Regions from separate parts of the Achromobacter sp. FW305-C-30-7 genome, predicted to be linked through region 1. Evidence: riboswitches for the same ligand, from Rfam matches in the RefSeq annotation. Region 1 holds a riboswitch; the other holds the start of a gene.

What was found. A riboswitch is a leader RNA that binds a small molecule or an ion and turns the genes downstream of it on or off. The one in region 1 is predicted to bind manganese.
Region 2: it holds a riboswitch for manganese, as region 1 does, so the genes downstream of both, mntP (manganese efflux pump MntP) here and AC3WOB_RS20965 (sodium:calcium antiporter) in region 1, are expected to answer to the same signal.

The regions. Positions count from the first base shown of each region.
Region 1 covers NZ_JBYSYI010000006.1:244,610-255,605, forward strand. The annotation lists gene AC3WOB_RS20950 (UbiH/UbiF/VisC/COQ6 family ubiquinone biosynthesis hydroxylase) at 1-969, opposite strand, end outside; gene AC3WOB_RS20955 (TM2 domain-containing protein) at 1,049-1,513, shown strand; gene AC3WOB_RS20960 (aminopeptidase P N-terminal domain-containing protein) at 1,537-2,880, opposite strand; yybP-ykoY riboswitch at 3,009-3,198, shown strand; gene AC3WOB_RS20965 (sodium:calcium antiporter) at 3,251-4,255, shown strand; gene AC3WOB_RS20970 (hypothetical protein) at 4,696-5,049, shown strand; gene mgtA (magnesium-translocating P-type ATPase) at 5,472-8,270, shown strand; gene AC3WOB_RS20980 (porin) at 8,323-9,426, shown strand; gene AC3WOB_RS20985 (cytochrome c oxidase assembly protein) at 9,514-10,389, shown strand; gene galU (UTP--glucose-1-phosphate uridylyltransferase GalU) at 10,415-10,996, opposite strand, start outside.
Region 2 covers NZ_JBYSYI010000002.1:764,601-775,596, reverse strand. The annotation lists gene AC3WOB_RS10525 (TonB-dependent siderophore receptor) at 1-1,606, shown strand, start outside; gene AC3WOB_RS10520 (CopD family copper resistance protein) at 1,745-2,188, shown strand; gene AC3WOB_RS10515 (DUF6389 family protein) at 2,243-2,692, opposite strand; gene AC3WOB_RS10510 (LysR family transcriptional regulator) at 2,788-3,693, opposite strand; gene AC3WOB_RS10505 (sulfatase family protein) at 3,827-5,410, shown strand; gene AC3WOB_RS10500 (Bug family tripartite tricarboxylate transporter substrate binding protein) at 5,460-6,428, shown strand; yybP-ykoY riboswitch at 6,466-6,641, shown strand; gene mntP (manganese efflux pump MntP) at 6,648-7,220, shown strand; gene AC3WOB_RS10490 (TehB-like domain-containing protein) at 7,275-7,910, opposite strand; gene AC3WOB_RS10485 (Crp/Fnr family transcriptional regulator) at 8,101-8,820, opposite strand; gene AC3WOB_RS10480 (substrate-binding domain-containing protein) at 8,882-9,886, shown strand; gene AC3WOB_RS10475 (ABC transporter permease) at 9,894-10,688, shown strand; gene AC3WOB_RS10470 (ABC transporter ATP-binding protein) at 10,681-10,996, shown strand, end outside.

The sequences.
Region 1 (10,996 bases):
CCCGGGATTGGCGTCGGGATGGGCCAGCCAGCCGCCCAGGGTCTGGGCCAGGCGGGCCGCGTCGCGCAGGCCCAGGTTCAGGCCCTGGCCCGCGACCGGATGCAGGGTCTGCGCCGCATTGCCGATAGCCGCCACGCGGCCGTGCACCTGGGCGCGGCGGGCGCTGAGCGCCAGCGGAAAGACATGCCGCGGCGCCTGGCTGGACAGCCGTCCCAGGCGGTCGCCGAACGCTGCGGACAGCGCCCGCGAAAAGGCGGCGTTGTCCAGCGCGGCCAGTTCGGCGGCGCGTTCGGGGGCGCTGCACCAGACCACCGAATAGGCGTCCGGGGTCTGCGGGTGCGGCAGCAGCGCCAACGGCCCTTCGGCGGTGAAGCGTTCCCAGGCCCAGCCGCGGCGCGGCAGGGTGGCGTGGGCGGTGGTCAGCACGGCGTGCTGGTCGTAGTCGCGGCGCAGGTCGGTCGCGCCCGCGCCGTCGGATTGCACGGCGACCTGGCACAGCAGCGTCGCGTCGCCTTGTTCGACGCGCACGCCGTCCGCATCCTGCCGGCCGATCCGGGCGGGCGGGCCCTGCAGCACGGTGACGCCACAGGCGGCCACGCATTCATCCAGCTTGGCGTGCAGGCCGGAATAGGCGACCACGCTGCCCAGCTGCGGCACGCCGAAATCGGTGTTCTGGATCAGGGTGCGTCCGAGCCTGCCGCGTTGCGACACATGGATGTTGCGGATGTCGGCCGAGCGCTCGGGCCAGGCATGCAGCGATTCCAGCAGCACCCGGCTGCCGTGGTTCATGGCCAGTACGCGGGGATCCGTGGCGGGCACCGCCGCCGACGGCGCGGCCGGAGCGGGCGCGCTGCTTGCAAGCAGCGCGATGCGCGCCGGGTCCGGCGCCACGCGGGCCAGCATCAGGGCCAGCACCCGGCCCACCGGGCCCGCGCCGAGTATCGCTATGTCGAAGGCGGATGAAGTCATGCCCGGATTTTAACCGTCCACTACAATCCGCAGCAGCCGGCGCGTCTTGGCGCCGTGGTTCCCTTTCCGGTCGATCGATATGACGCAGCTCCAGGCTTCCTCTCAGCTGTCCGCCGTTACCGCCCGCCGCCCGCGCGGCAAAGTCGCGGTAGGGCTGCTGGCCTGCCTGTTCGGGGCGGTGGGGGCGCATTGGTGGTATCTGGGCCGGCGCCACGCCTGGCTGGTGACCGCGTACACCTTGGTCAGCCTGTTCTGCGCGTTCAGTTTCTATCCCGTCTGGTACGACAACCCCGCTTTCTTCCTGGTGTTCATTCCCATGGTCGACGGCTTCATCGAGAGCGCGGTGTTCTCGCTGATGCCGGACGAGAAATTCGACCGTCTCTATAACGACGGCCTGGGCAGGCCGACCCGGACCGGCTGGGGGCCGGTGCTGGTCGCCATCCTGGCCTGCCTGGTCGGCGCCATCGTCTCGATGTTCGCCATCGCCATGGTGGTGGTCTATACCTGGATCGCCATGGGCTGGCTGGACGGCTACGTCTTCTAGCGCGGGCCAGGCGCGTTGCCTGCCTATTCGCGCATCAGCGCTTCGATTTCCCCGGCCTGCACCGGCACGCCGCGGGTGATGAGTTCACAGCCTTCGTCGGTGACCAGCGCATCGTCCTCGGTACGGATACCGATGTTCCAATACGCCTCGGGAACGTCGTCGGCGGGCCGCACGTAGATGCCGGGCTCGATCGTCAGCATCATGCCCGCTTCCAGCTTGCGCCAGGGCCGTTCGGCGCCATGGGCCGGGCCGGGCTGGCGGTAGTCGCCCACGTCGTGCACGTCCAGGCCCAGCCAGTGGCCGGTGCGGTGCATATAGAAGCGGCTGTAGTCGCCGGATTCCAGCACGCCGTCCAGGGAACCCTTCAAGAGCTTCAGGTCCAGCATGCCTTGCGCCAGCACCCGCAGGGCGGCCTGGTGGCCGTCGTTGAAGCTGCGGCCCGGCGCCGTGGCTTGGGCGGCGGCATCCTGCGCGGCCACCGTCAGATCGTACAGGGCGCGTTGCGGACCGCTGTAGCGGCCGTTCACGGGAAAGGTCCGGGTGATGTCGCTGGCATAGCTGTCGACCTCGCAGCCCGCGTCGATCAGCACCAGATCGCCGTCGCGCAGCGTCGCCTCGCCAGCCGGGTAATGCAGCACGCAGGCGTTGGCGCCCGCGGCCACGATGCTGTTGTAGGCGACCGATTGCGCGCCGTGGCGGCGGAACTCGTACAGCAGTTCGGCTTCGATCTCGTACTCCCGCATGCCGGCACGGGCGACGCGCATCGCGCGCACATGCGCGCCGGCGGAGATCTTGGCCGCGCGCCGCATCGCCGCGATTTCGGTGGCGTCCTTGATCAGCCGCATTTCGGCCAGCAGGGCGCGGACGTCCTGCTGGCGGGAGGGCGGCGCATGGCCGCCGCGGCTGGCTTCGCGCGCCGCGGCCAGCCAGCGGTGCAGGCGGCCGTCGCTGCGCTTGTCGCCCGCCAAGGGCGCGTACAGGGTGGCGTGGTCCTGCAGCAGCGCGGGCATCAGCTCGTCCAGCGCATCGAGCGGATGCGCGTCGTCAAAGCCGAAATGCGCTGCCGCCGCTTCGGGGCCGAAACGCTTGCCTTCCCAGATTTCATGTTCGATGTGACGCGGGCGGCAGAACAGTATGGCGCGGTCGGTCGCACCCGCGCTCAGCACCAGCCAGGCACCGGGTTCGGTGAACCCGGTCAGGTAGAAAAAATCGCTGTCGTGCCGGTACGGATACTCCGCGTCGCGGTTGCGCGTGGCCTCTGGGGCGGTCGCCAGTATGGCGATGCCGCCGCCATCGGCGCGCATCTGCTCCATCAGGCGTTGGCGCCGTGCGGCGTAGGGGGCAATGTCGTCGGGAGGCAGGCTCATGGCGGACTGGGGCGCGAACCCCGGCAGGGTGAGGATGCCGTTTACTTTACCCGCCATCCCCCGGATGCAACAGCCCACGCGGCCTGCGCGGAATTCACTGGATACCGATGGGCAAGCTGCTACAATCGCCGCTCTGTCATTGGGGAGTAGCCATCCTTTGTCCCCTCAAAGGAGCTAGCGTCAACAGACTTGGTGGTTCAGCGCTGCGCAGCAGCCGCTAGAACTCCATGGCGCTAGTAGCGGTTCCATGCATGTCGGCAAGCCCGCCGCATGGACCAGCCAGGCGAGACCTTTGGCCGCGTTGCGTTCACCCCAGCCGGGCGAGCCGCGACGTCGCGCCAATTGGTTTCTGCTCGTCCGGCTCGCCTATATGTTTCTCACCCTGTTCCTGTTTTTCCTGTCAGCGGCAGTGATCTACTTCGCCTGCGAATATTTCGTAAATGGCGTTGAATGGGTCGGCCATCGCTTTCAGCTCGGCGCCACCGCCACCGGCACCGTGCTTGCCGCGTTCGGCACCGCCTTGCCGGAAAGCGCGGTGACCTTCATGGCCGTTGTGTTCGGCGAAACCCCTGAGCAAAAAGACATAGGCGTCGGCGCGGCCATGGGCGGCCCGCTGGTGCTGGCGACACTGGCGTACGCGGTGGTCGGCCTGGCCCTGTGGCGCGCTCGGCGCGGGCAGGCCACGCAGGCGGACTGTATCAACGCGGACCAGCGCCGGCTGGCCCGCGACCAGGCCTGGTTCATGGGCATCTTCATCTTCAAGGTGGGCCTGGGTCTGCTGGCCTTTGCCTGGAAGCCCTGGCTGGGCATCCTGTTCCTGGCCACCTACGGCCTCTACGTCAAGCGAGAGCTCAGCCGCGACGAGGCCAGCCTGGATGCCGAGGAACTGGAACCGCTGAAGCTGCGCCCCCGCGATGAAGACCCGGCCATGTTCTGGGCAGTCGCGCAGACGCTGCTGGCCTTGGTGGTCATCGCCGGCGCATCGCATGTGTTCGTGAATCAGATCGAGTTGTTGGGCGTAGCCATGGGCGCGTCGCCGCACGTTGCCGCCCTGTTGCTGGCGCCGGTGGCGACCGAGTTGCCGGAAATCATGAACGCGCTGATCTGGGTGCGCCAGGGCAAGGAGCGGCTGGCGCTGGCCAACATCTCGGGCGCCATGATGATCCAGGCGACCATACCCAGCGCGCTGGGGATATTCATGACGCCGTGGCTGCTGGACGCGCCCTTGCTGGCGGCTGGCCTGTTCACCATGTTGTCCATCGGTCTCCTGTGGCTGCGTTTCCGCCGCTCGGCCATGAGCGTGCCGGCTTTGTCGGCGGTGGGCGGGTTGTATGCGGTGTTCGCCGCCTATCTGGGCTGGCATTTCTACGTCTGACAGTGGTTTGCGCGCGGGGCTGCGGCCCCGCGCCGGTTTTTGCGGCATTCAAGTCCGATTTGGCGGCAAAAACCTTGTCCATAAGTGGAAACCCGCGTAAAATCCTGCCTGTTATCCATCCCAGGAGCAGTCTTCGTGAATACCGATTCCGGCGAAAGTAGTCGATCTTGCATCGACGTCGCTGTTTAACAGGTCCACGCAGAACTCCGTCTGCCGCAGCCTGTTGAACAGGTTGCGGTTGTATCCCAAGCTCCAGGCGCAAGCCCGGGCAATCGCGCAAGCCAGCGGCTTGCCGGGAACCTCCCCAACGTAAACCGCCAGAACCGCCGCCATCCGCAGCGTCAGCGTTCGTGCACGTTTGCCCGTGCCAGTCCGCCGAGCGCCGCGCGAGTGCGCGCGTATTCGCGATCACGCTCCCCATTCTTGCAATGGAGGTCGTTATGCGTTTCTTCGACTTGTTCCTACGCCGCGCCGGCGTGGACCGCGCCACCGCCCTGGGCCGCCGCCGCGGCACTTCGCGCCTGACGGTCATCTGTCCGCGCGACGAGCTGGGCGCCTTGCGCAAGCAGATCTGCCTGGACTTCAGCGCCGCCGGCCTGGACGTCTCGCAAGTGCAGATCGACCAGGGCCGGGATCCTGGCATGGCATCGGCCTGCATCACCGTCAATTGCCCGCCGGAGCTGCGCGGCGAACTGATGTCGCAGGCGCGCCGCCTGAGCGCCAATCCCGCCGTGCGCCACGTCCATTTCGGCGCGCAAGCCACGCAAGCCGCCGCGCAAGCCGCGCTGGCCTGACGGCAGCCGATTCATTCCACAGGAGAGATCATGCCTAGTGCCTTAGACCCCGAGCCTCGATTGCGCCCAGTGCGCGGCGCCGGCATGCCTGTCTGATCTGTCTACTCGCTGCGAGCCGACAGGCAGGATAGTCATCCTGGCCCGTACGGAGTCCGCAGCCAAGAATCCCCGGCCTGGCCCACGCCTTGTGCGCCCTTGCCGCCGGTATCGATTCCCCCGCTAGCTCCCTTCCGTTTTCCGCACCCGGCGCATTTCATGCGATCCGGACACCGGCAACATTGCTCCGGCGCCTGCGCACGCCTGTACGCGGCGGCTTGACGGCTTTCTGCGCGAAAGCCGCGGCCTGCTGCTGCCTGCGCGCGGGCGCGGCGGGCAGGGTCGTCCGTGTCTCCGACAACGATACGTACAACCGGAGCACTCCCATGTTCAAGTTCCTCAAGTCCTTCTTTACGTCCGCGGCTGGCCTGCGGCAAACCGCAAGGCACTTCCGCCGCTCGCCCCTGCCCGAACAAGGCGCAGCGGCCGCCGCCGCAGCCTCCGACACCGCGCGCCACGCCAACCGCCAGATGCTGGACCTGTCGCGGATGGACTTCGGCGCCGTGTTCGCGCTGTTCGGCAGCAGCCGCGGCGGGCTGTCGGAAGCCCAGGCACAGGCCGCGCGCGAACGCTACGGCGCCAATGAGGTCGACCATGAAAAGCCGCTCTCCTGGCCTGCCCATCTCTGGCTGTCCTACCGCAATCCGTTCAACCTGCTCCTGACCGCGCTGGCGGCGCTGTCCTGGCTCACCGACGTGCACATGGCCGTCCCGGACGACCAGTCCTGGACGGCGGTGTTCATCATCGGCGCCATGGTGCTCATCTCCACCGTGTTGCGCTTTGCGCAGGAGCAGCGCTCCAGCCGCGCCGCCGAGGCGCTCAAGGCCATGGTGCAGAACACCGCCACCGTGCTGCGCAGCGATCCCGCCACCCAGGCCGAAGGCGACGCCCGCCGCTTTTTTGGCGTGACGCTGCATGTCAGCGGCTCGCGCCAGGTGGAGGCGCCGCTGACGGAACTGGTGCCGGGCGACGTGGTGCTCCTGTCCGCCGGCGACATGATTCCCGCCGACTGCCGCATCCTGGGCGCCAAGGACCTGTTCATCGCGCAAGCCGCGCTGACGGGCGAATCCCTGCCCGTCGAAAAATACGCCACGCAGCGCACGGACACCGCCAACGCGCTGGAACTGGAGAACATGGCCTTCATGGGCACCAATGTGGTCAGCGGCTCCGGCAGCGCCCTGGTGGTGGCCACCGGCTCGCGCACCTATTTCGGCCAGCTGGCCGGGCGCGTCACGCAGACCAGCCGAGCCCCGACCCAGTTCCAGCAAGGCATCAACCGGGTGAGCTGGGTGCTGATCCGCTTCATGCTGGTCATGGCGCCCATCGTCATGCTGATCAACGGCTTTACCAAAGGCGACTGGATGGAGGCATTGTTGTTCGCGCTGGCCATCGCCGTGGGCCTGACGCCCGAAATGCTGCCCATGATCGTCACGGCCACGCTGGCCAAGGGGGCGGTGCGCATGTCGCGCCGCAAGGTGGTGGTCAAGCGGCTGGATGCCATCCAGAACCTGGGCGCGATGAACGTGCTGTGCACCGACAAAACCGGCACCCTGACCCAGGATCGCATCGTGCTGGAACGCCACACGGATGTGTATGGCGCCAGCAGCGACGATGTGCTGGCCTACGCCTATCTCAACAGCTACTACCAGACCGGCTTGAAGAACCTGCTGGACGTGGCGGTGCTGCAGCACGCCGAGGTCGAGCGCAAGCTCGATCTGGCGGCGAAGTACCGCAAGGTCGACGAAATCCCCTTCGACTTTTCCCGGCGCCGCATGTCGGTGGTGGTGAACGAGACCGAGAACGGCCGCGAACACCATGAACTGATCTGCAAGGGCGCGCTGGAAGAAATGCTGTCGGCCTGCACCCGCCTGCGCGTGGGCCACGAAGAGCATCTGCTGACCGATGCCCGCCGGGCAGACATCCGCCGCGTGACGGCGGAGCTGAACCGGGACGGCCTGCGCGTCATCGCGGTAGGCGTCAAGGAAATGCCGCCCACTCAGCAAACCTATGGCGTGGCCGACGAGTCCGACCTGGTGCTGGTTGGGTACATGGCTTTCCTGGATCCCCCCAAGGAATCCACCGCTCCTGCGCTCAAGGCGCTCAGGAATTCCGGCATCGAAATGAAGGTGCTGACGGGCGATGTCGAACTGGTAACCCAGAAAGTCTGCCGCGAGGTCGACTTCGAGGTGCGCAAGGTCTACCTGGGCGCCGAGATCGAGGCGATGGACGAGGCGCAACTGGCTGCGGCCGTGCGCGAGGCCAATGTGTTCGCACGCCTGACGCCGGCCCACAAGGAGCGCATCGTGCACAGCCTGCGGGCCCAGGGCAACACCGTGGGTTTCATGGGCGACGGCATCAACGATGCCCCGGCCCTGCGGGCGGCGGACGTGGGCATTTCGGTCGATTCGGCGGTCGATATCTCGAAAGAGGCGGCCGACATCATCCTGCTGGAAAAGAGCCTGATGGTGCTGGAGGATGGCGTCATCGAAGGCCGCAAGACCTTCTGCAACATGCTCAAGTACCTGAAGATGACGGCCAGCTCGAACTTCGGCAACGTTTTCTCGGTCCTGGTGGCCAGCGCCTTCCTGCCGTTCCTGCCGATGCTGCCTATCCATCTGCTGGTGCAGAACTTGATGTACGACATTTCCCAGACGGCGATTCCGTTCGACAATGTCGACGAAGAGTTGTTGAAGCAGCCCCAGCAGTGGGACCCTGACGGCCTGGGCCGCTTCATGGTGTTTTTCGGTCCGATCAGTTCCATATTCGATATCGCTACGTATGCGCTCATGTGGTACGTATTTCAGGCCAATGCACCGGAACACCAGACCCTGTTCCAGTCGGGTTGGTTCGTCGAAGGCTTGCTGTCGCAGACGCTCATCGTCCATATGATCCGCACGCGCAAGATCCCGTTCCTGCAAAGCCGCGCCGCCTGGCCGCTGATGGGCATGACCTTGATGGTGGTGGCGATGGGGCTGCTGCTGCCGTTCTCGCCGCTGGCGGAATACCTCCAGCTGCAGCCGCTGCCATGGAGCTATTTCCCCTGGCTGGTGGGCATCCTGTTGGCCTACTGCACGCTGACGCAGTTGTTGAAGGGAATCTGGGTCCGCCGTTATGGCTGGCAATAAGTAGATGAGGACCGCGGCGGGCACATGCCCGCCGCGCAATCAGGAGAAACGCATGAGAATCGCTACTTTTGCCGCGCTGATGGCGGCCGGCCTGGCTCTTCCCCTGGCGGCGCGCGGCGCCGATACCGCACAGGGGCTGTCGTTGTACGGTGTGGTCGACGCGGGCGTGGCCGTCACCAAGGTGTCGGGGCAGGGCAGCCATAGCGGGCTGCTCAACGGCGGCTTGACCGACTCGCTGTGGGGCATGACGGGGGCGGAAGACATGGGCGGCGGCTGGAACGCCCGCTTCCAGCTGAAAAGCGGCTTCGATCCCTCGTCGGGCAAGCGGGCCGACGACGATCGCCTCTTCAATTACGCCGCCTGGGTGGGGCTGGCCCATGACAGCTATGGCGACTTGCGGCTGGGCCGTCAGCACACCATAGGCCAGGTCTACGGCAATTCCCTGGAAATCGCCTCCTGGAAGGAAATGGGGATGGGCGCCACGTTCAAGGCGTCCGACAACTACCAATTCAGCAACCTGGTCAATTACTACACGCCGGTCTGGCAGGGCTTTCAGGCCGGCATCGGCTATTCCTTCGACGCCGACGACCGCAGCCGCTTCCGTACCGCCAACAACAACCGCGCCCTCAGCCTGGGGCTGAAATATGAGGACGGACCCTTGCTGGCGGTCGCCACCTGGGACCAGCTGCGCCTGGCCGAGGCCCCGCCTGGCAGCAACGGCCGGCCACAGGCGGTGCAGTTGGGCGCTTCGTATGATTTCGAGGTGCTGAAGCTGTCCCTGGCCTGGTCGCGCCAGCGCAATGGCGATGTCGGGCTGGACGGCGGCGATCCGGACGGCCTGGGCATGGGCCTGGGACCGGCCGCCTTCGTGCGCGGCGGCACGGTCAACGCCTGGCTGGTCGGCGCCAGCGTGCCGGTGGGGCCGGGCACGGTGCTGCTGCAATGGTCGCTGGCGCGGCCAGACTGGCATTGGGACAACGGCATGACGGCGCGCAATGCGCAGGTGATGACTCTGGGCTATACCTACGGCCTGTCCCCGCGCACGACGCTTTATGCCTTTGCTGGCTATGCGTCGAACTACACGCTGGACGACCAGTTCGATCCTGCCCATTCCCACACCACGCGCGTGGGCACGGGCATTTCACACCGTTTCTGAGCGCCGGGGCAGGGCGGGCCGGGGTCAACTACAATCGGCGGGTGCGGCGCATGGCGCCCGTCCTCGTACAGCCCCGACGTTTTCCGGATGGTTTGCATGGATAGTCTCGAATGGCTCATACCCTGGGAGTTCTCTCCCACGCTGGTGGCCTCCTTCCTGGTGGCCATCGCGCTGTTCGTGCGCGGCCAAAAAGTCCATCACGTGACCGCCGCCCGCCGCATCCTGTTCTGGACCGGCATGGTGCTGCTGTACCTGTCCATGCATACCCGGCTGGATTACTACGCCGAGCGCATGTTCTTCATCCACCGCATCCAGCATCTGGTGCTGCACCATCTGGGGCCGCTGCTGGTCATGGCGGCGTTTCCTGGGCAGGTGATGCGGGCGGGGCTCCCGATGAGCTGGCGCATCCGCCTGCGCGACTTCCTGCGCACCGGCGCCGGTCGCGCCACGGTGACGCTGCTGACCCACAAGATCTTCGTGCCGGCGCTATTCGTCTTCCTGGTGATCGTCTGGCTAATCCCGTCGGTGCAGTTCTATTCCATGCTGGACTGGCGCCTGTACCGCCTGATGAACTGGTCGGTGGTGATCAGCGGCTTCATGTACTGGAACCTGATCCTGGACCGCAGGCCCGCGCCGCCGGCGGCCATGACGCCGGGCGGCCGCGTCATTTCGCCCGTGCTGACGATGCTGCCGCAGATGGTGGCGGGGGCCATCATCGCCTTTACTGAAAGCGATATCTACCCGCTGTTCGAGTTGTGCGGCCGGGCCATCGCCATGTCGGCCCAGACCGATCAGACCATAGGCGGCCTGACCATGTGGATTCCGGCTGCGCTGGTCGAAGTGATCGGCCTGATGGTGGCCCTGGGAACCTTGATGCGCCTGTCGGCCAAGGGACGCCTGCGCAAGGCGGACCGCGATGCCCAGGCGCGGGCCAGGGCGAAGGCCCGCGAGGTGTCCGCCTAGGGGGCGGGCCACCGCAGGCTTGCGGCTATTCCGGCAGCAGGCCGTGGTACTTCTTGCCCAGCGCCACGGTGGCCTGGAACATGCCGGCCTTGCTGCCGCAGTCATAACGCACGCCTTCATAGCGGTGCGCATACACGGCGCGCTCGCGCATCAGCGAGGCAATGCCGTCGGTCAGCTGGATCTCGTTGCCAGCGCCCATCTTGGTCGAGCGCAGGTGGTCGAAAATCGCCGCTTCCAGCACATAGCGGCCCACCACGGCCAGCGTCGACGGCGCGGCTTCGGGATCCGGTTTTTCCACGATATGGGTGACGCGTTCGGTGCGGCCGTGGGCGCTGGCATCCCCCTGGCGGGTGGCCACGATGCCGTACTTGCGGGTATCGGCGCGCGGCACGTCCTGCACGCCCAGCACACTGGCGTTCTGCGCCACGGCCACCTCGATCAGCTGCTTGAGCGCGGGCTGGTCGGAGTCGATCAGGTCGTCGGCCAGCAGCACGGCAAAGGGTTCGTCGCCCACGGCGGGCGCGGCGGACAGCACCGCATGGCCCAAGCCCAGCGGGGCCGATTGGCGGATATAGAGGCAATTCACATGCGCGGGTAGAATGCCCCG
Region 2 (10,996 bases), on a different contig from region 1:
CGTCGGCCGCTGGAACAGCTACAACGCGGAAGTGGACCTGGGCGGCCCGCTGAACAGCGCCGGCACGCTGCGCGCCAGGGTGGTCGCCGCCCGCACCGCTGGCGATAGTTTCATCGATTACAAGAAGCGGTCCGACGATGTCTTCTACGGCATTCTTGAGGCCGACATCCTGCCGGGCACCACGGTCAGCCTGGGCTACGAGCACCAGAAGACCGCCATCGACGGCGCCAATTTCGGCCAGGCGCCACTGTTCTACAGCGACGGCACGCGCACCAACCTTCCCCGGTCCTTCAATCCCGTGACGCCCTGGAGCCAATGGGACATGTACACGGACCGGATATTCGCCACCCTGGACCATCGCTTCAGCAGCGGCTGGCACATCAAGATGGATGCCAGCCGCTTGAAGAATGAAAGAAGGGCGGCCTGGGGCTACCTGCTGGCGTACCGGCCCATAGATCCGTCGGGTGCCTCCACCATCGAACTGCGCGACAACCCGGCAGACTCGACCAACAAATCCTTCGATGTCTACGCCGAAGGGCCATTCCAGGCGTTTGGCAGGGAACACCGCGCCGTGTTGGGGATGAGCTACAACCGCTACACCAGCGAACTCAATCTGAACTCGGCAAACCCTGCCGGCTGGGACCGCCGTCCCGTGAATTTCTACGAGCTGCGCGACGTCCCCAAGCCGTCCATGCCCTACACCTTCTTCAACACTTTCCTGGATGCGAAGGAAACCGCCATCTATGGTTCGGCGCGGCTGAAGGTCGCGGACCCGGTGTCGGTGATACTCGGCGCCCGGACTACGTGGTACGAAGAAAATTCATCGTCCTACAACGGCCCCGCCAATCTCTGGACCACCAACCCGACCGCCAAGGAAAACGGCGTCTTCACGCCCTATGCCGGCGTGGTCGTGGACGTAAGCAAGGACTTCTCCGCCTACGCCAGCTATACCCGGATCTTCATTCCCACCACGTCGCGGGACGCCAGCAATGTGGTGCTGCCGCCGCAGACCGGGCAGAACTATGAAATCGGCCTGAAGGGCGAACACCTGGACGGCAAACTGAACTCCAGCTTCGCGATCTTCCGCACCCAGGAGGAAAACGTCGCGGTCGAGGATCCGTCGAGCCCGCCGCTGCCGGACGGGAGTACGCCCTATCGCGCGGTCAAGGGCGCGCGCAGCAAGGGTTTCGAGCTGACCTTGGCCGGCGAAGTGGCGCCCGGCTTGCAGCTGATGGGCGGCTATACCTACTTTGCCAAGCGCGACGCCGAAGGCGGCTTGCTGCTGCCCAGCACGCCCCAGCGGCTGTTCCGCCTTGCTGCCAGCTACCGGCTGCCGGGCGAGTGGAACAAGCTTACGGTCGGCGGCAACGTCAGCTACCAGAGCAGCATCTACTACGACGAGGCCAGCGGCCTGGGACGCGCCACCCAGGGCGGCGTCACCTTGTTTGGCCTGATGGCGCGCTATGACTTCAACAAGCATGTCTCCGCTTCCATCAATGTGGAAAACCTGACCGACAAGTACTACTACAGCGGCTTGGGGGGCTACAACGGCTACAACTATGGGACGCCCCGGAACGTCTGGATGAAGGTGAGCTACAAGTTCTGATCGGGGCTGCGGGGGGGCGGTGAAAATCAGGCGTCGGGAGCGCGTCCAGTGCCAGCAGGGGGCGTTTGATGTTTGTCATGCCGCTGCGAACGGTTCGGATGAGACAATCCCGACTGATGGTCTTTCCCACACGCAGCCATGAACACCTACCCCTTGCTGCTCATTCTGCACCTGCTCGCCGCCTTCCTGTTTGTCGGCACGGTCACCTTCGAGGTGCTGTTCCTGGAGCCCGTGCACAAGCGCCTGCCGCCCGACGTGCGCCGCGCGCTGGGCAGCCAGTTGGCGCCGCGCGTGCGTGCCGTGCTGCCGTGGTCGGTCGTGCTGCTGTACCTGGCCGGCCTGGGACTGGCCTGGCAGTATCGCAGCGCGCTCGCCGATCCGTTCGCCTCGTCCTTCGGCCTCTTGCTGTCGCTGAAGATCGCGCTGGCCTTGAGCGTGCTGGTCCATGTCGCCACCGCCCTGACGCTGGCGCGGCGCCAGCGCCTTAGCGGGGCCTTGAGCCGGCGCATGCATGTCAGCGTGTTCTGCCACATGGTGCTGATCGTGGTGCTGGCCAAGGCTATGTTCTATGTGACCTGGTGAGCGCGGTTCGCGCTGGCGACGAGCTGTACGCCCGATAAGGGCAGCCGACGCAGCCTATGCCGGCAATACCAGCGGCTCGCGCGTTCCGTAGCCTTCTTCCCCATACGCCAGCCCGGGCAGCGGCGAACGGCCCTGGCCGCTGGCTGCCCACAGTTCCGCCACCCATTGCATTGCCGTGTCGACGATGACGTCCTGCACGTTGAAGCCGGCCCGGTCCGACGCGAACAGCGGCACTTCGGGCTGGATGCCGTCTTCCGTATGGCGGACGTCGAACAGGTAGCGGTGACCTTCTATGGCCTTGTTGAGCACGAACAGGTCCGGACCTTCCAGACTGGCCACCACGGAAAACGTGCCCTCGCCGTCCTGGTCGGGGAACACCACGAAGTGGATCTCGCGCGCCTTGGGCGGCAGGGCGGCGATCAGCGCCGCCAGCGTGGCGTTGGCCGCGGCGCCGTGGGCGCGCAGGATGCGCAGCAGTTCGATCTGGTATTCGGATTGGGTCATGGAAATTTCCGTTCAGGGCCGGTCGTGCGCCGGCGCGTCCGCCATTGGATCCGCGGCGGCGAGTCCCGTGAATTATCTGCCATTTTCCATGACGGTCATCGCGCCAGCCGCATGCACTCCATGAAGTACGCCGCATGCTCCGATGCCAGCGCGGCATCGCGCCACACCATGCCTGTGATCCCCCGGCTGCGCATCGGCAGCGGCAGTACCTTGATCATGTGCTGCTTCGCGAAATGCCGCGCCAGCCGCTCCGAGATCGGCAGCACCAGGTCCGATCCCTCCAGCAGCGCCACATTGACCAGTACCGACGACGATTCCACCTGATGCCAGGGCGTGGGCTGGCCGGCCAGCGCCAGTTCGTAATCGATGCGGATCCGCATGGGCGTCGAATCGCCGGGCGCGATCCAGGGATACTCCTGCACATCCTGCCAAGTCACTTTGCGCCTTTTGGCCAGCGGGTGCGCTGTACCCACGGCCAGGCAGATGGGCTCGCCGTACAGCTCTTCGTAGTGCAGGTTGCGCGGCAGCGAGTGCTGCTCCAGACGCCCCACCAGCACATCGAAGGTGCCTTCCTGCATCAAGGGCAGCAGGTAGTCCAGCGTGTTCTCTGCCAGGCGCAGCAGCACACGGGGATAGCGTTCGCGGAAGCGCTGGATGCTGGGCGGCAGCAGCACCGGCGCGATGTTGGGCGTGACGCCGACCGCCAGCGTGCCGGTGGCGCCGCGGGCCAATTGCGCCATGGTGTCCTGGGCGCGTCCCAGCTTGCCCAGGATCTCGCGCGCGTGAGTGCGCAATTCCAGGCCGTAGTGCGTGGGCTCGATGCCGCGTGCGTGACGGTCGAACAGCGTCAGGCCGATGTCTGCTTCCAGGTCCTTGAGCCACTTCGACAACGCGGGCTGCGTGATGTTGAGTTCCGCGGCGACCTGGCTCAGGTTGCGGGTTTCGCACAGGCGCACCAGGATGGCCAGGTGGCGCAGGCGGATGCGGTGGGTCCAGTCCATGCGTGCGTCCTTTAGACATAAATTCACGGTTATGGCTCGGTAATATTAATTCATTATCAATTTATGCCTCCCCTGCACATAATGGCCTGACAACAGAGCCAAGCCGGCGCAAAGCCGGCGGCGAGGAGACACGATGCAGCCGAATTTCCTGCTATTCATCACGGATCAGCAGCGCGCGGACCATCTGGGCAGCTATGGCAATGCCATGCTGCGCACGCCGGAACTGGACGCGCTGGCGGGGCAGGGCTGGTCAGCGGACCGCTTCTATGTGGCGTCGCCCATCTGCATGCCCAACCGCGCCACCCTGATGACCGGCCGCATGCCCTCGGTGCATGGCGTGCGCCACAACGGCATTCCGCTGTCGCAGCGCGCCACCACCTTCGTTGACCGCCTGCGCGGCGCGGGCTATGCCACCGCGCTGATCGGCAAGTCGCATTTGCAGAACATGACCGGCAAGCCCGCGATCTGGCCGCCGGCGGGTGATGGCGCTCGCGGCGAGGCCTGGACCGCCGAGCCCGGCAACTACGACCAGGAATGGGGGCCGCTATGGCGCACGGATCCCAGGCATGACCTTGACATGCCGTTCTATGGCTTCGAGCGCGTGGCGCTGGCGGTGGACCACGGCGACCAGGTTTGGGGCCACTACGAGCGCTGGCTGGCGCGGGAACACCCCGAAGCGCGGCGTCTGTGGGGCCCTGAACACGCCTTGCCCGCACCTGGCTTTGTGCTGACGGAACATCACCAGGCCTGGCGCACCCGCGTGCCTGAGGAATGCTCCACCACCGCGTACGTCGGCGACCAGACCATCGCGCAGCTGCGCGAGCATGCCGCCAGCGGCAAGCCTTTCTTCATTCAGTGCTCATTTCCCGATCCGCACCATCCCTACACGCCTCACGGCAAATACTGGGACATGTACCAGCCTGACGACGTGATCCTGCCGGAATCTTTCCATGCCAGCGCCGCGCCGGGCCATCATCCGCCGCCGCACGTGGCCTGGATGCACCAGCAGCGCGACCAGGGCAAGGCCGTCAAGCACACGCCTGCGATCTTTGCCTGCACCGAGCGCGAGGCGCGCGAGGCGATTGCGCTGAACTACGGTTCCATCAGCCATATCGACGCCACGATAGGCCGCGTTATGCAGGCGCTGCGCGAGAACGGGCTGGACGACAACACCGTCGTCATCTTCACCAGCGACCACGGCGATTACTTCGGCGACCACCAATTGCTGCTCAAGGGGCCGATCCACTATCAGAGCCTGATACGCACGCCGTTCATCTGGCGCGATCCGCAGGCAGCTCCGGTCTCGCCGCGCAGCCAGGCGCTGTGCTCCACGGCCGACATCGCTGCCACCGTGCTGGCGCGCGCCGGCCTGCCTGCCTACAACGGCATGCAGGGCGCGTCCCTGCTACCCCTCATGTCTGGCGAGGCCGACACCGTGCGCGATGCGGTGCTGATCGAGGAAGAGGGTCAGCGCACTATGTTCGGCTTTCCCGGCCGCACCCGCATGCGCACCTTGCAGACCGCGCGCCACCGTCTCAGCGTCTATGCCGATGCGGCCTGGGGCGAACTCTATGACCTGAGCGAAGATCCCCACGAGCTGCGCAATCTGTGGGACGACCCCGCCGCCAGCGCGCTGCGCGCCGAATTGCTGCTGGAGCTGTCGCGCAGCATGATCCGCCACGCCGAGACCAGTCCGCATCCCAGCGCCATTGCCTGATGCCCCGCAACGGCGCCGGCCTCGGGGTCGGCGCCACCCAGGAGAAAGCATGATCAAGTCCTTGCTGTTCTGTACGGCGCTGCTTGCGGCCGGAACCTCGGTTGCCATGGCGTCCGACTACCCCGCGCGTCCCGTCCGCCTCATCGTCAACTTCCCGCCCGCCGGTCCGCTGGACCTCGAAGCCCGCGCCATCGCCCAGCACGCGGGCAAGATCCTGGGCCAGACCATCGTCGTGGAAAACCGCTCTGGCGCTTCCGGCAATATTGGCGCCCAGTCCGTGGCCCAGGCAGCACCAGACGGCTACACGCTGCTGATGACGCTGGACACGCTGATGACCGTCAATCCCTACATCTTCAAGGGCCTGGACAAGGACGTCACCCAACGGCTGGAACCGCTGAGCCTGGCCGGCTCCTTCGGCCTGGCCCTGGCGGTTCGTCCCGAGCTCGGCATCAACACGCTGGACGAATTCCTGCGCTACGCCAAAGCCAATCGCATCACCTATGCCTCCGCCGGCTATGGCAGTCCCGGCAACCTCGCCTTCGAAAAGCTCAGGCTCGCAGCTGGCATGGAAGTCGCGCACGTGCCGTATCGCGGCAACGCTCCGGCTGTGAATGCCTTGCTGGGCGACCAGATACAGGCCGCTTTTCTTGCCACGCCTGGGGTCCTGCCGCATGTGCGCGCGGGCAAGCTGAAAGCGCTGGCGGTATCGGGCAAGGAACGCGACGCCGACCTGCCTGAAGTCCCCACCGCGGCGCAATCGGGCGTGGCCGGGCTGAAGAACTATGACGTGTCGTTTGCATTCCTGGTGATGGCGCCCAAGGGGACGTCCAAGGAAATCGCGCGGGTCTGGGAAGATACGCTGGCCAAGGTCTATGCCATGCCGGAGTTCCAGCAGAGCATGGCCGTGCTGGGCATGCGCGGACCGTTCGCGGGCAAGGCGCAGGCCGAGGCGTGGGTGGACAGAGAGGCGAAAGGTTGGAAGGAGGTGATCGAGAAGGCGGGGATACGCGGGGAATAGCGCTGTAACACACCTGTCGGCAGGCTCTGCTAGACTGCCTTTACTCTTTGGGGAGTAGCCTCCCCGCGGCCAGTTCCGCGGGGGCTTGCGTCAACATTCTTGGCTACTCCGGCCATGGCGCAAGCAGCATTCACGCTTGGCGAGACCACGGATTTTTCGCGCGACGCTGGGCGGCGCGGAGGATCCGTGCCGTTTCCGCCCAGTTGGATCTTTCCTCAAATGAATGCCATCGCCATCATCGTTCTCGCGTTCGCCATGTCCACGGACGCCTTCGCCGCGGCCATCAGCAAAGGCGCCGCGCTGCATAAACCCCGATTTCCGGAAGCCCTGCGCACCGGGCTGATCTTCGGTGTGATCGAAGCCATCACGCCAGTGATAGGCTGGGCGCTGGGCTCCGTTGCGGCCAGGTATGTGGTTGCCTGGGACCATTGGATCGCCTTCGCGATGCTCTGTATCCTGGGCTTGCTGATGATACGCAACGGCCTCAAGCAAGAGGACGAAGACGCCGCGCCCGTCACCCGCCATTCTTTCTGGCTGCTTGCCGCAACCGGCTTCGCCACCAGCATCGACGCCATGGCCGTGGGCGTGGGGCTGGCATTCGTCGACGTGAACATCGTGGTCGCAGCCATTGCCATCGGACTGGCCACTACCCTGATGGTGACGATAGGCGTGATGCTGGGACGCGTGCTGGGCAGCGTCGCGGGCAAGCGGGCCGAGATCCTGGGCGGGATGGCGCTGATGGGGATAGGGGCGGCGATTCTTTATGAACATTTGAGCGCCGCAGCCGCCTGAAGAAAAGGGAGCCCGGAAGAGTGCGGCGCGGCGGCGCCGCCTCTGCGATTCCGGTCAGGCGGCGTCTTCCGGGCCGTCCGCTCGGCAGAACGTGATCTGAAAACTGCCCGGTAGTTCGAACGCCACATGGTGCCGCACCTGCGGCTCTATCAGCACTTGCTGCCCGGCCGTCAGCACCGCTACGGCGTGCGGCGGATCATCCAGCGTAAAGCGCAATACGCCGGCGTGCACCTTCAACAAGCCCCAGGTGCCGGCCTTGGTCGTGTGCGCCGTGAGCAAGCCGGCCGGCAGGTTGTCGGGCGTGAACACCGGACTGTCGCGGTAGGGCCGCACGCCTTCAGGCAGCGAGTCGGGCAGGCTCGGCAGATCTTGGCGCTGCTGCCACACGCTCCACAGCTTGGCCGCGATGCGTTCGGCCATGGCGTCGGCTTGGGCTTGCAAGGCCGGCCGGCCGAGCCCGGCGGTGACTCCATGGAACAGGGCCAGCCAGCGCTGGAACAGAGGCCATGAAAGATCCGGGATGCGCGCATGCGCGGGAATAGGCGCGCCCTTGAAGCGGCGCGTGCCCAGCAGCAGCGCCGACCAGAAATCGCACAACAGGTCCAGGTGGTGGTCCCAGTCCGCCACGCGGGAATTGAATATCGGACCCAGCGTTTGGTCCCGGCGCACTTGCGCATAGAAGCGGTGCACCAGTTGCCGGATGTCTGCTTCGGTGATTGGGAGCGCAGCCGGAACTGGCGCAAGGGGAGAGGTGGATTCAGGCATGGGAGCAGGGCAGAGGATCTGCCTGCATTCTCCGGCGCGCAACGTGGTAACGCCGATGACTAAAGTCATTGGCGCCGATGCGAGGATCATTGCGGGCCGCTGCGCGGCCCAGCCGTTAGAACGGCCGCTTCGCCGTCGTCGCCAGCCTGGCCAGAGGCGCCGAGTCATGCACTGCCCATTGGCGGCGCTTGCCGCTGATGTAGCCCTGCGTCTGCCAGTCGTTGAGCAGGCGGCTCAAGGTTTCGGCGCGGATGCCCAGGTGAGCGGCAAGCTGGCGTTGGTTCAGCGGCAGCGTCAGCGCGGCGCCCTGGCGCTCATGCAGGCCCATGAGGTAGTTGGCCAGCCGCTCGGGCGCCGAGCTGGAAGTCATCCAGTCGACCTTGTTCACCTGGTCGTACAGGCTCTTGCTGAGCGCGGCCAGCAGCTTGAGCGCCAGATCCGGCCAGCGGCGGCAAGCATCGTGCAACTGTCGCCGGCCCAGGCGCCAACCCAGCAGGGCGCTGCGGGCGCGAGCCTGCATGGGGTAGCGGCCGTGAGGCATGAACATGGCCGCTTCCGCCATCAACTGGCCCGGCTCGAAGACCCGGAATACGCGTTCGTCGCCGTTGTAGCTGTAGCGCATGACCTCGGCCTGGCCGCTTTCTATCAGCACGTAGCTGGAGGCTTCGTCGCCTTCGCCAAACAGGATCTGCCCTGCCTCGGCCCGCAGCGGACTGGCGCCGCGCAGCAGGTCGGCCGCGACTTCCTGGTCCATGCCTGGGGGCAGGCCGTGCAGCAGCGGATGTCTTGCCAGCAATGCCACTACGGCCGCGCCGGCCAGATTGATATTTGTCATTCTGGGTCTTTCAGTGTGAATGGGAGAATCTTAAACGATAACAATTCTTATTTGAAACTCAATGAACGACTTGCACATGCGCCGCCGCTTCTGCGCGGCTGCCCTGGGAACTGCGCTTTTGCCCGCGGCGGGAACCCTGCGTGCGGCATTGCCGGATCGCCGCACCGTCCTGACGCTGGCAGGCCCCGGCGCCGTGGTCAGCTATCCCCTGATGCACATGGCGGCCACCAGCGCGCTGGCGGATCACGCCGGGCAGCTACGTTTCCGCCTGTGGCAGACGCCGGATCAACTGCGCACGCTGCTGGTGAACGGCGAGCTGGACTTCAGCGCCGCTCCCAGCACGCTGCCGGCCTTGCTGCACAACCGCGGCATGCCTGTGCGCCTGTTGAATATCTCCGTATGGGGCATTCTGTGGCTGGTCAGCCGCGATCCGGCGGTGCGGACCTTCGACGATCTGGCCGGCCGCGAACTGGTGGCGCCTTTTCAGCGCGATCTGCCGGCCGTACTGCTGGATACTCTGCTGGAAGCGCATGCCGCGCGCGGCCTGGCGCCGGTCGCCTTGCGCCGTACCCGCGATGGACAGGACGCCATCGCGCTGATGCTCAATGGCCAGGCAGGGCAGGCGCTGCTGGTCGAGCCCATGGCCTCGCTGCTGTTGTGGCGGGCTGAACAGACCGCAGGGGCGCCGGCGCTGCATCGCGGCCAAAGCCTGGAACAGGCCTGGAGCGCCGCCTTTCCCGCGCAGCCCACGCTGCCGCAGGCCGGCGTCATGGCGGCGGCCCGCGTGGCGGGCGATGCGGCTTTGTGCCGCGCCGTGGACCAGGCCTACGCCGCCTCCGCGCGCTGGTGCGTCGAACATCCCGCCGACTGCGCCGCGCTGGTGCGCGAGCATCTGCCGCATCTGCCCCTGGCGGCGATCGAGACCGCCATTCGCGGCACGCGCCTGCAGACCCGCAGCGCCCGCGACGCGCGCCCCGAACTGGAGGCACTGTACCGCCTGCTGGCCGGCCGCTTTCCGCAAGCCATCGGGGGCGGCCTGCCACCCGTCGGCTTCTACGGACCATGAGGGTCCGATGAAAACCTATTCCAAAGGTCCTGCCGTCGGTGCATCTGCGCGGACCTCGCGCGCCTGGAGCGCGGTCGGCGTGCTGCTGCTTTTGCTGGCCTGGCATGTGGCTGCGCGCCAGCTCGGTCCGCTGCTCATGGCCACGCCATGGGAAGCGCTGCGCGCTGTCGTTCCGCTGGTGCGCAGCCCACAGTTCTTCGCCAACGCTGGCGTCAGCCTGATGCGCATCGGCATAGGGGTGCTGGCGGGTGCGTCCATTGGCTTCGCGCTAGGCGTGCTGGCCGGACATAGCGCGCGCTTGCGCGGCTTGATCGAACCGCTGCGCTGGCTGCTGATGGCCATGCCGCCGGTGGTGGTCGTGGTGCTGGCCATGCTGTGGTTCGGCCTGGGGTCGCCCATGGTGATCTTCATTACGACGCTGATGATGGCGCCCGGCATGTACGTCAACACGGTCAAGGGCATGCTGCACGTGGACCGCAAGCTGATCGAGATGACCCACGTCTACCGTTATGGCCCCTGGCTGCGCCTGCGCCATCTGTATCTGCCGGCGCTCAGCGCGCCGCTGCTGGCGGCTCTGCTGATCGCTGCCTGCGGCGGCGTGCGGCTGGTGGTGATGGCCGAAGTGCTGGGCGCGGAGAATGGCGTGGGCTATGCGCTGGCCAACGCCCGCAGCACCTTCGACACCGCTGAACTGTTCGCCTGGGTCCTGCTGATCCTGGGCCTGGTGGCCTTGCTGGAATTCGCCTTTCTGCAACCCTTGCAGCGCCGGTTGGGCCGCTGGATGGAGCCCAGCCATGCTTGAGATGCAATCGCTGTCGCTGCGCTACGGCGCGCAGACCGTGCTGCAGGACGTGAACCTGCGCCTGCGCCCCGGCGAACGGTTGGGGCTGATCGGCCCCAGCGGCGCCGGCAAGAGCAGCCTGCTGCGCCTGGCGGCCGGCCTGGTCCGTCCCAGCGGCGGAACCTTGCGCAATGGCTTTCGCCACCCCCTGCTGATGTTCCAGGAACCGCGCCTGTTGCCGTGGCGGCACGCGCTGGACAACGTCGCCTTGCCGCTGCGCGGGGCCGGACACGCGCCGCGCCAGGCTCGCGCCCTGGCCGCGCAATGGC